DNA from 3 places in the Paenibacillus sp. PK3_47 genome. Region 1 is predicted to be linked to each of the others. Evidence: a T-box and tRNA genes for the amino acid it is inferred to sense, from the RefSeq annotation. Region 1 holds a T-box; the other regions hold tRNA genes.
The links. The T-box of region 1 lies ahead of C2I18_RS06235 (arginine--tRNA ligase). A T-box ahead of a tRNA ligase gene usually reads a tRNA of that ligase, here a tRNA-Arg.
Positions count from the first base shown of each region.

Region 2: it has a tRNA-Arg gene. The T-box ahead of C2I18_RS06235 (arginine--tRNA ligase) is inferred to sense a tRNA for this amino acid. The anticodon was not compared.
Region 3: it has a tRNA-Arg gene. The T-box ahead of C2I18_RS06235 (arginine--tRNA ligase) is inferred to sense a tRNA for this amino acid. The anticodon was not compared.

Region 1 is NZ_CP026029.1:1,375,470-1,378,721, forward strand. It holds gene C2I18_RS06220 (exosporium glycoprotein BclB-related protein) at 1-25, opposite strand, end outside; gene C2I18_RS06225 (hypothetical protein) at 68-424, opposite strand; gene C2I18_RS06230 (hypothetical protein) at 652-957, shown strand; T-box leader at 1,178-1,397, shown strand; gene C2I18_RS06235 (arginine--tRNA ligase) at 1,439-3,252, shown strand, end outside.
Region 2 is NZ_CP026029.1:2,030,585-2,033,836, reverse strand. It holds rRNA gene C2I18_RS09170 (23S ribosomal RNA) at 1-765, shown strand, start outside; rRNA gene rrf (5S ribosomal RNA) at 843-959, shown strand; tRNA gene C2I18_RS09160 (tRNA-Asn) at 966-1,041, shown strand; tRNA gene C2I18_RS09155 (tRNA-Thr) at 1,043-1,118, shown strand; tRNA gene C2I18_RS09150 (tRNA-Glu) at 1,130-1,204, shown strand; tRNA gene C2I18_RS09145 (tRNA-Val) at 1,242-1,317, shown strand; tRNA gene C2I18_RS09140 (tRNA-Gln) at 1,371-1,445, shown strand; tRNA gene C2I18_RS09135 (tRNA-Lys) at 1,451-1,523, shown strand; tRNA gene C2I18_RS09130 (tRNA-Leu) at 1,544-1,627, shown strand; tRNA gene C2I18_RS09125 (tRNA-Gly) at 1,635-1,709, shown strand; tRNA gene C2I18_RS09120 (tRNA-Arg) at 1,716-1,792, shown strand; tRNA gene C2I18_RS09115 (tRNA-Pro) at 1,799-1,872, shown strand; tRNA gene C2I18_RS09110 (tRNA-Gly) at 1,885-1,958, shown strand; tRNA gene C2I18_RS09105 (tRNA-Pro) at 1,975-2,048, shown strand; gene C2I18_RS09100 (ImmA/IrrE family metallo-endopeptidase) at 2,563-2,976, opposite strand; gene C2I18_RS09095 (helix-turn-helix domain-containing protein) at 3,021-3,252, opposite strand, start outside.
Region 3 is NZ_CP026029.1:3,602,850-3,606,101, reverse strand. It holds gene katA (catalase KatA) at 1-647, shown strand, start outside; tRNA gene C2I18_RS16070 (tRNA-Gly) at 1,379-1,449, opposite strand; tRNA gene C2I18_RS16065 (tRNA-Pro) at 1,462-1,535, opposite strand; tRNA gene C2I18_RS16060 (tRNA-Arg) at 1,571-1,647, opposite strand; tRNA gene C2I18_RS16055 (tRNA-Gly) at 1,658-1,732, opposite strand; tRNA gene C2I18_RS16050 (tRNA-Leu) at 1,740-1,823, opposite strand; tRNA gene C2I18_RS16045 (tRNA-Lys) at 1,842-1,917, opposite strand; tRNA gene C2I18_RS16040 (tRNA-Gln) at 1,927-2,001, opposite strand; tRNA gene C2I18_RS16035 (tRNA-Asp) at 2,022-2,099, opposite strand; tRNA gene C2I18_RS16030 (tRNA-Met) at 2,115-2,188, opposite strand; tRNA gene C2I18_RS16025 (tRNA-Val) at 2,221-2,296, opposite strand; tRNA gene C2I18_RS16020 (tRNA-Glu) at 2,303-2,374, opposite strand; tRNA gene C2I18_RS16015 (tRNA-Ser) at 2,467-2,556, opposite strand; tRNA gene C2I18_RS16010 (tRNA-Asn) at 2,560-2,635, opposite strand; tRNA gene C2I18_RS16005 (tRNA-Ile) at 2,639-2,715, opposite strand; rRNA gene rrf (5S ribosomal RNA) at 2,778-2,894, opposite strand; rRNA gene C2I18_RS15995 (23S ribosomal RNA) at 3,020-3,252, opposite strand, start outside.

The sequences.
Region 1 (3,252 bases):
TAGGGCCGGTAGATAAGAAACTCATGGGTCACCTCACCTTTTCATCACAAATTTGCATTACTTTGAGCTATTCATCCCCGCCGCGACCTTGCTCAAGTGCCACAACCCTGTGGGCATCGACCAGTTGGCCTGAGGCCTGTTTGCCCCATACCGATATCCCGATCTCCTCTGCCTCTTCCGCTGTAAACACAAATTCGAACGCATCCAGATTGGCAAAATAGTTCCGGGTCAGCACCTCATTAGGTGCAATATTAACCATTTCGCTGACATATAAAGTCCTTGCAGCACCAAGCAGGTACCCTTGTATGCCTACAGAAACAACGCCCAAAGTATCGCGTGCGGCAATTTTCACCGTTACCAGCTGTGTGGGTCTGACTCCGGCTACGGGATTGTTTTCTATAGGTCCTGTAGATAGAAATGCCATCTTTGTCCAAACCTCCCTTCGTTTCTCTCAGCTGTCATATGAACCTCTGATTCTAGCGTGCTCTACTTCCGGCTGCACAATATATTCTTATTCGGATGTTAAAAGGACGGTGTAGACGTAAGACAGGCTCCATTCACCAATAACTTCCACGCCGCATAAAGTATACACAGGAGAGAAGATCCGCAGTATGCCGTTTTCCTGAAAAGTATACGGAAGAAGGGAGTCCCATGCCCCCTCCTGCAAAAGGCAAGAAAACAAGCACCAAAAAACAGCCGGCAAATCCCAAGGCGCAGAGCCCCAAAGGGCTGGAGTTCGCGGTAGCTGCGCTTTTGCTGACAGGCAAGCTGAAGGTCGACTCTGTTCAGATGTTTACGGATGCTTCCCTGCTCGTCAGCCTGGTCGGAAAATATAAATCGCTCGACAATTTAAGCCAGAGCAATGTGGATAAGCTGGTCAGTTTTCTCGATGATAACAGCAGCCTGACCTTGAACGAAATTATGACCGCCTTGAAGCAAAAAGCGGATAACTCATAACGGACTGCAGCGTAATAAAAAGGGAGGCCGGGAGCAAATGGACAACTTTGACGGAGAAGATTTTGCCGGGGGAATATTGCTGGTGATTGTAATTGCCCTGCTGATTTTTGGTTCCACTGATATCAAGACACTTACCGCTGCACCAACCTCCGATTAACATAAAGTTAAGGTACGGCTCTTGATTTCTGCCAAAAATTCGCTATACTGATAAAAATCAATATTGCGATCGATGAACGGGATAGTAGTAAACCTAAGCCTAGTCACAGCGAGCCGGAGCAAGTGTGAACCGGTACAGGCCGGTTAATGAAGCGCACCCGGGAGATGGACTTCTGAACGGACAGTAGGAAGCCCCGGCCAAAGACCGTTATTCTGTCAAGCGGCTGAACCCTGTGTTCGGCAACTAGAGTGGTACCGCGAGCGCCCAGGCCTTCGTCTCTTTTTAGAGATGGAGGTCTTTTTGTATTCCAAGGAGGTCATTCCCATGCTTAGTCAACTTATCAAAAACAATCTGCAGCAAAGTGTATCCCAAGTCTTTCAAAATCTCGGCATGCCGGGAGATGAACAGGTTCAGGTTGGTGTTGAGCAGCCTTCCAATGCTGATTACGGCGACTACTCCAGCAACATTGCCATGCAGCTGGCCAAAACACTGCGCAAATCCCCCTTGGCCATCGCCGAGCTGATTACGGCTGAGCTTCATAGACAAGGTACCGCGGGCGGACTGTTCCGGACCATCGACATTGCTGCTCCCGGATTCATTAACCTGTACATCGATTGGCAGCAATGGGCGGAGTACAGCTTTGAACTGCCGCAGCCGCAGGTGGGCGGGCAAAAAGTGATTGTCGAACACACGAGCGTGAACCCGAACAAATCGATGCACGTCGGTCACCTCAGAAATGCCTGCATCGGAGATGCGCTGGTCCGGATACTGAGAAGGACAGGATACAACGTGGAGGTACATAACTACGTCGATGATCTCGGCAATCAGCTGGCGGATACCGTCGTAGGCTTGCTGAATGTACCGCTGACGGGGGAACATGTCCGCTTCGGCGATTACTGCTGGGATATTTATGCCGGAGTCAATAAGGAGTATGCGCAGCACCCCGAGTCAACGCTCAAACGTACGGAGACTCTGCATGAGCTGGAGCAGGGAGACGGCAACACAGCCTGGCTGGGCAGCCTCGTCGCTGAGCGGATTGTGCGGGAGCATGTTCAGGAGATGAAGAACTTCGGCATTCACTATGACCTGCTGGTATGGGAGAGCAGCATTGTGAAGGAGGGCTTCTGGTCTTCGGCGTTTGAACTGCTTGCGGGGACAGAGCATTTTGTACAGGAAACTGAAGGCAAGCTGGCAGGATGCTGGGTTCTGAAGCAGGCTGCCGCAGAAGATGACGGTGCAGATGATGATGAGCATTCAAAGGATAAAGTGCTGGTCCGGTCGAACGGAATTTTGACCTATACCGCCAAGGATATCGCCTACCATCTGTGGAAATTCGGACTGCTGGATAAGGATTTTGCCTACAGCGAATTTAATAGCGGGTTATGGACGACCGGGTTAAGCGGAGAGCTGATGCCTTTTGGCAAAGCAGACAAGGTGGTTAACGTCATCGACTACAGACAGGAGTATCCGCAGCTGATGGTGAAGCAGGCTTTGGAGATTCTTGGCTATACTGAGCAGGCCCGGGGGCTGCATCATGTCAGTTACGGCGTGGTTTCGCTGAGTCCCGCTTCTGCGGCCGTGCTCGGCATTGACACTTCGGATGCCAAAAGCTCCTACGCCATGTCCGGCCGCCAGGGTATCGGTATTAAGGTTACGGATCTGGTGGAGCTGATGGAGAAGGCAATTGACGACACCCGTTCCGATAAAAGCGGGCTGTCCAGCCGGCTCATTGCCACCGCTGCCATCCGCTACTATCTGCTGCGGTTTAACCTCGGAACCGAGATTGTATTCGACTTCAAGCAGGCGACTGAAATCTCCGGCAATACCGGAGTGTACCTCATGTACACTTACGCGCGTGCGGGCAGCGTGCTGGGGAAGGCCCGGGTACCGGAGGTGCAGATGGGGCACGGGAAGCATTTGCAACAAGGGCTGCATGCGGAATATACGAAGCACAGAGAGCCTATGGAACTGAGGCACGCGGAATATACGAAGCATGCCGGGCATAGCGGACACAAGGAGCGGATGGCCGGGATCCCACAGTTCCCCGCTGAACTGGACAAAGCAGAGCTTGCCCTGCTGAGGCATCTCAGCACCTGGCAGGACACCTTGTTTACCGCAAGCGTGGAGCTGACGCCGAA
Region 2 (3,252 bases), 660 kb from region 1:
GCCGTAGAAGCAGGAGCGCAAGCTTCTGTGGAGGCGCCGTTGGGATACCACCCTGATCGTATCTAGGTTCTAACCTGGTACCCTAAGCGGGTACAGGGACCGTGTCAGGCGGGCAGTTTGACTGGGGCGGTCGCCTCCTAAAGAGTAACGGAGGCGTTCAAAGGTTCCCTCAGAATGGTTGGAAATCATTCGAAGAGTGCAAAGGCATAAGGGAGCTTGACTGCGAGACCTACAAGTCGAGCAGGGACGAAAGTCGGACTTAGTGATCCGGTGGTACCGCATGGAAGGGCCATCGCTCAACGGATAAAAGCTACCCTGGGGATAACAGGCTTATCTCCCCCAAGAGTCCACATCGACGGGGAGGTTTGGCACCTCGATGTCGGCTCATCGCATCCTGGGGCTGAAGTAGGTCCCAAGGGTTGGGCTGTTCGCCCATTAAAGCGGTACGCGAGCTGGGTTCAGAACGTCGTGAGACAGTTCGGTCCCTATCTGTCGTGGGCGCAGGAAATTTGAGAGGAGCTGTCCTTAGTACGAGAGGACCGGGATGGACGTACCGCTGGTGCACCAGTTGTTCCGCCAGGAGCATGGCTGGGTAGCTACGTACGGACGGGATAAGCGCTGAAAGCATCTAAGCGTGAAGCCCCCCTCAAGATGAGATTTCCCAACTAGTAAGACCCCTTGAAGACGACGAGGTAGATAGGTTGGAGGTGGAAGTGCAGCAATGCATGGAGCTGACCAATACTAATCGGTCGAGGGCTTATCCAAAAAACTAACACACAAATTCGTTTCGGATTCAGTTTTCAGGAATCAAGTTCCTGAAGCATTTGCACCGCAAGTGCCCGTTTGGTGGCGATAGCGGAGGGGTTCCACGCGTACCCATCCCGAACACGACCGTTAAGCCCTCCAGCGCCGATGGTACTTGGACCGAAGGGTCCTGGGAGAGTAGGACGCCGCCAAGCTTATATTCCCTGATAGCTCAGTTGGTAGAGCACTCGACTGTTAATCGAGTTGTCACAGGTTCGAGTCCTGTTCGGGGAGCCATGCTCTCATAGCTCAGTAGGTAGAGTGCTTCCATGGTAAGGAAGAGGTCACCGGTTCGAATCCGGTTGAGAGCTCCACAGATTTATAAGGCCCGTTGGTCAAGGGGTTAAGACACCTCCCTTTCACGGAGGTAACAGGGGTTCGAATCCCCTACGGGTCACCATTTTTTACTTATCATTACCCCTTGAGGGCATACATATGGAGGCTTAGCTCAGCTGGGAGAGCATCTGCCTTACAAGCAGAGGGTCGGGGGTTCGATCCCCTCAGCCTCCACCATAATCGTCCTCATACTTTGATGAGATTATGGGTAATATATAAGTATCCATCAATGGGGATTAGCCAAGCGGTAAGGCAACGGACTTTGACTCCGTCATGCATAGGTTCAAATCCTATATCCCCAGCCATGTACGAGCCATTAGCTCAGTTGGTAGAGCACCTGACTTTTAATCAGGGTGTCGAAGGTTCGAGTCCTTCATGGCTCACTTTTACACTATTGTATTCTGCGCGTGTGGCGGAATGGCAGACGCACCAGACTTAGGATCTGGCGTCGTAAGACGTGGGGGTTCAAGTCCCTTCACGCGCACCACTAATATGCGGACGTGGCTCAGCGGTAGAGCATCGCCTTGCCAAGGCGAGGGTCGCGGGTTCGATTCCCGTCGTCCGCTCCATAATTTGCGCCCTTAGCTCAGCTGGATAGAGCGTTTGACTACGAATCAAAAGGTCAGGAGTTCGAATCTCTTAGGGCGCGCCATTTTTTCGGGATGTAGCTCAGCTTGGTAGAGCACCTGGTTTGGGACCAGGGGGTCGCATGTTCAAATCGTGTCATCCCGATTTTATATCTTTGCGGGTGTAGTTCAATGGTAGAACTTCAGCCTTCCAAGCTGATAGCGTGGGTTCGATTCCCATCACCCGCTCCATAATTTCATATTGTTACGGGATGTAGCTCAGCTTGGTAGAGCACCTGGTTTGGGACCAGGGGGTCGCATGTTCAAATCGTGTCATCCCGATACTTCAGCTTCTGGCTGGCAATTAACTCTTACTTCGGTAAGAGTTTTTTGTTGTATGTAAATAAGCAAACCTCTTGCCTCAGCTAACAAATGGAGCGCGATGTGCGTAATGCAAGGCAATTAGTTGTAGTTTCTGCAAGTAAATGACTGCAAATGGCCGATTTTTAAGGCTTAATTGTATTTTGTACAAGTAAAAATGGCAGAAAGCCTGTTTTTAAGAAGGCAGGCAATTTATAAATGCAGAAAATACAATTAAAGCTCTCCAACTATAAATATAGGTGGTTTTAGCTGCATGAAATACAGTTACAGCTAAGTGACTTTGGCTCTTGCAAAATCTACAGTATAGCAAGGAGCCGGAGCTACCCCATATCATCACGGTTATAAATTTTAAGAACGATTCAGTTAGCTGCAGATAGCTAACTCTCCATATTAAACTTAGATTATCAAACTTTCAGCGCAACCTTAAACAGGTTTGATGAAAAACATAAAAAGTATATCTAGGAACATATGTTCTTTAATCCTCCAAAAAAAAACGAACCTCCGGCGGAATGCCGATTCGTAAGTAATAGCTGTCCAGGGATTCATCCGTATCCGGGGAACTGCCTGCGGACAACAGCTTGAACGCAAAAACATTAGCCTGCCGCTCCAGCTTTCCAGGGCAAAAGAAAGAATTCTCCTCCAAAAAGAAACGGTTAATTCCTTTATGCAGGCGGTCATGGCCCAGTTCATGGGCACATACAAACCGCTGCCACTCTACAGGAAGCCCATTATGAATAACGATAAACCTTCTCCTTAACTTCCGGTAATACAACCCCTTCGTATCCGTGCCCAGATCCATAAAGCGAACGTGAATACCAAGCGCACGGGCCAGCTCAAACGGACTGTTGGTTTTATATTTTTTGATCAGATTCTTGACTAGTTCATCCATATTCTTCACCCGCAGCAATTTTTAAAGGTAGTGTATTCGTAAAGTTACAGATCTGAACCGGAATCCTGGCCTGGCTTCTTGCGCTTGTTCATTTGTTTGGCTTCCCAGAAGAGGCCTGTGAGCACATCCTTAATTCTCTGCTTATCCTCCTTATTAAGAGGAATACCGTCAAACATGAGCTCTCCGTCATCCTCCAGCATTTTGCGGAAATCACGCTTGTCTTTAACCGTTGCCCATTCCGGAATTGCAGTCTCACTGCTGCCCTGATCATGATCC
Region 3 (3,252 bases), 2.2 Mb from region 1:
ACACCTACCGCTTTGATCCGTTCGATGTAACCAAGACATGGTCGCAAAAGGATTACCCGCTGATCGAAGTCGGCCGTATGGTGCTGGACCGTAATCCGGAGAATTACTTTGCAGAAGTGGAGCAGGCTACCTTCTCCCCAGGATCATTCGTACCGGGAATTGAAGCTTCACCTGATAAAATGCTGCAGGGCCGCCTGTTCGCCTATGCCGATGCCCACCGCTACCGGGTAGGTGCCAACCACAACCAGCTGCCGATCAACCGGCCGGTTGCCGAGGTAAATAATAATCAGCGTGACGGTGCCATGGCCTATGGGAACAACGGCGGTGCCTCGGTATATTATGAGCCGAACAGCTTCGGAGGCGCCAAAGAGTCCCCTGAGCACAAACCGGCTCCATTCCAGGTAACCGGTCATGCTGACAGCACTGCTTACGATCACAATGACCACTATACACAGCCTGGCGATCTCTATCGTCTGCTGAGTGAAGATGAACGTACACGCCTTGTCCGCAATATCGTCGGTGCCATGGCTCCGGTAGAGTTCGATGAAATCAAACTCCGCCAGATTGGCCATTTCTACAAAGCAGATCCCGAATTCGGTACACGCATTGCCGAAGGTCTTGGATTAACAGTACCTGAGGGATTATAAGTTTTATTTAAGTATATAACCCCGGACCATCATTGGTCCGGGGTTTCTGCGTTCTTATGGTTTTACTTTTGATAAAGTTCAATCCATCGCTCCAGCTGGTGCTTCAGTGCTCCCCTTGCCGAGAGGGGTTCAAGTATTTCCGCATGATAACCGTAGTGCAGAATACAATTTCTGAATTCCTTTTCGGACCAAAGCAGGCTTCCCATCTGATATCTGCAATATTCTCAGAGTGCCCAGAAACCCAGCTCTTTTAATGGTCTTTGGTTTCTTTGCTGTGTTTCTATGTCTTCAGACATTGCATCCGTTTATATGCCTCGTCCTCTTTCGCACGCTAACGGACACTGAGTCCGTTATTTGCCTAATATCGCCCGTTTCCATGCCTAACGGACCGTTGTTCCTTTATTCGGCTAAATGATGTGTAAATTATGCCCTTTCGAATGAAATAACGGATCCAGGGTCCGTTAGGATTCCAAAACACACCTCTAGCGCAAATTAACGGAACCAGGGTCCGTTAGCCCTAGCTTTCCAAGTCATTAATAGGTTCTGGTGCGCGACCGGGCGTGGATTGAATCACATTGTTAATTTTGAAGATGCGAGCTACTTTGTCAGTCTTTATGCAGGCTCCTTACCAGATACACTGCTCTGGCACAGGATTCGGACTTTGCAGCACAAAAAAAGCACTGCGGATATCCGCAGCGCTGTGTAATGCTTTGAAGCTAGGTAAATCAGTAAGCGGGTGATGGGAATCGAACCCACGCTATCAGCTTGGAAGGCTGAAGTTCTACCATTGAACTACACCCGCAAAAATACAAAATCGGGATGACACGATTTGAACATGCGACCCCCTGGTCCCAAACCAGGTGCTCTACCAAGCTGAGCTACATCCCGTAAAAAAGAAATTCATTATTGCAAAAAAATATAAATGGCGCGCCCTAAGAGATTCGAACTCCTGACCTTTTGATTCGTAGTCAAACGCTCTATCCAGCTGAGCTAAGGGCGCATAATTTATATGGAGCGGACGACGGGAATCGAACCCGCGACCCTCGCCTTGGCAAGGCGATGCTCTACCGCTGAGCCACGTCCGCAAAAACATGGTGCGCGTGAAGGGACTTGAACCCCCACGTCGTGAAACGCCAGATCCTAAGTCTGGTGCGTCTGCCATTCCGCCACACGCGCACACTTTAGAGAAATAAATGGTGAGCCATGAAGGACTCGAACCTTCGACACCCTGATTAAAAGTCAGGTGCTCTACCAACTGAGCTAATGGCTCTCACAAAAATGGCTGGGGATATAGGATTTGAACCTATGCATGACGGAGTCAAAGTCCGTTGCCTTACCGCTTGGCTAATCCCCAACAATAATTAGCAGAAGTAATGGCGGAACCGACGGGATTCGAACCCGCGATCTCCTGCGTGACAGGCAGGCATGTTAGGCCAACTACACCACGGTTCCAAGATAAAAGGTTAATTGCGGGGGCAGGATTTGAACCTGCGGCCTTCGGGTTATGAGCCCGACGAGCTACCGGGCTGCTCCACCCCGCGTCAGTATAAAGCTCTATTCAGTTAAAAATAAATGGTGGAGGCTGAGGGGATCGAACCCCCGACCCTCTGCTTGTAAGGCAGATGCTCTCCCAGCTGAGCTAAGCCTCCATGATATGACCCGTAGGGGATTCGAACCCCTGTTACCTCCGTGAAAGGGAGGTGTCTTAACCCCTTGACCAACGGGCCACGCTTATGTACTTCTCAAAGGTATTGCAACGAAGTTTATGCTCCAACGAACCACTGAGGGTTCTCATCCCTATACAGGGAAGGTATTACAACGGAGAGAGAGGGATTCGAACCCTCGAGACGCTTGTGGCGCCTACACGATTTCCAATCGTGCTCCTTCGGCCAAACTCGGACACCTCTCCAGATGGCTCCCCGAACAGGACTCGAACCTGTGACAACTCGATTAACAGTCGAGTGCTCTACCAACTGAGCTATCAGGGAAAATGGTGGGCCTTAGTGGACTCGAACCACTGACCTCACCCTTATCAGAGGTGCGCTCTAACCAGCTGAGCTAAAGGCCCGTTCTCATACACCTATTCAACTAATAAGGGCAAAAAAAAATACTAAGTTTGTAGAAAACTGCGCTTGGCGGCGTCCTACTCTCCCAGGACCCTTCGGTCCAAGTACCATCGGCGCTGGAGGGCTTAACGGTCGTGTTCGGGATGGGTACGCGTGGAACCCCTCCGCTATCGCCACCAAACATGCGTTTGTGAAACAAACGCTGGCGCTAGAAATTACGTTCATCACAGTTGTGTGAATGAATTTCGTTGCGTACAGGCTTGATCGCCTGAAAACTGAATCCGAAACGAATTTGCGAATTATTTTTTGGATAAGCCCTCGACCGATTAGTATTGGTCAGCTCCATGCATTGCTGCACTTCCACCTCCAACCTATCTACCTCGTCGTCTTCAAGGGGTCTTACTAATTGGGAAATCTCATCTTGAGGGGGGCTTCACGCTTAGATGCTTTCAGCGCTTATCCCGTCCGTACGTAGCTACCCAGCCATGCTCCTGGCGGAACAACTGGTGCACCAGCGGTACGTCCATCCCGGTCCTCTC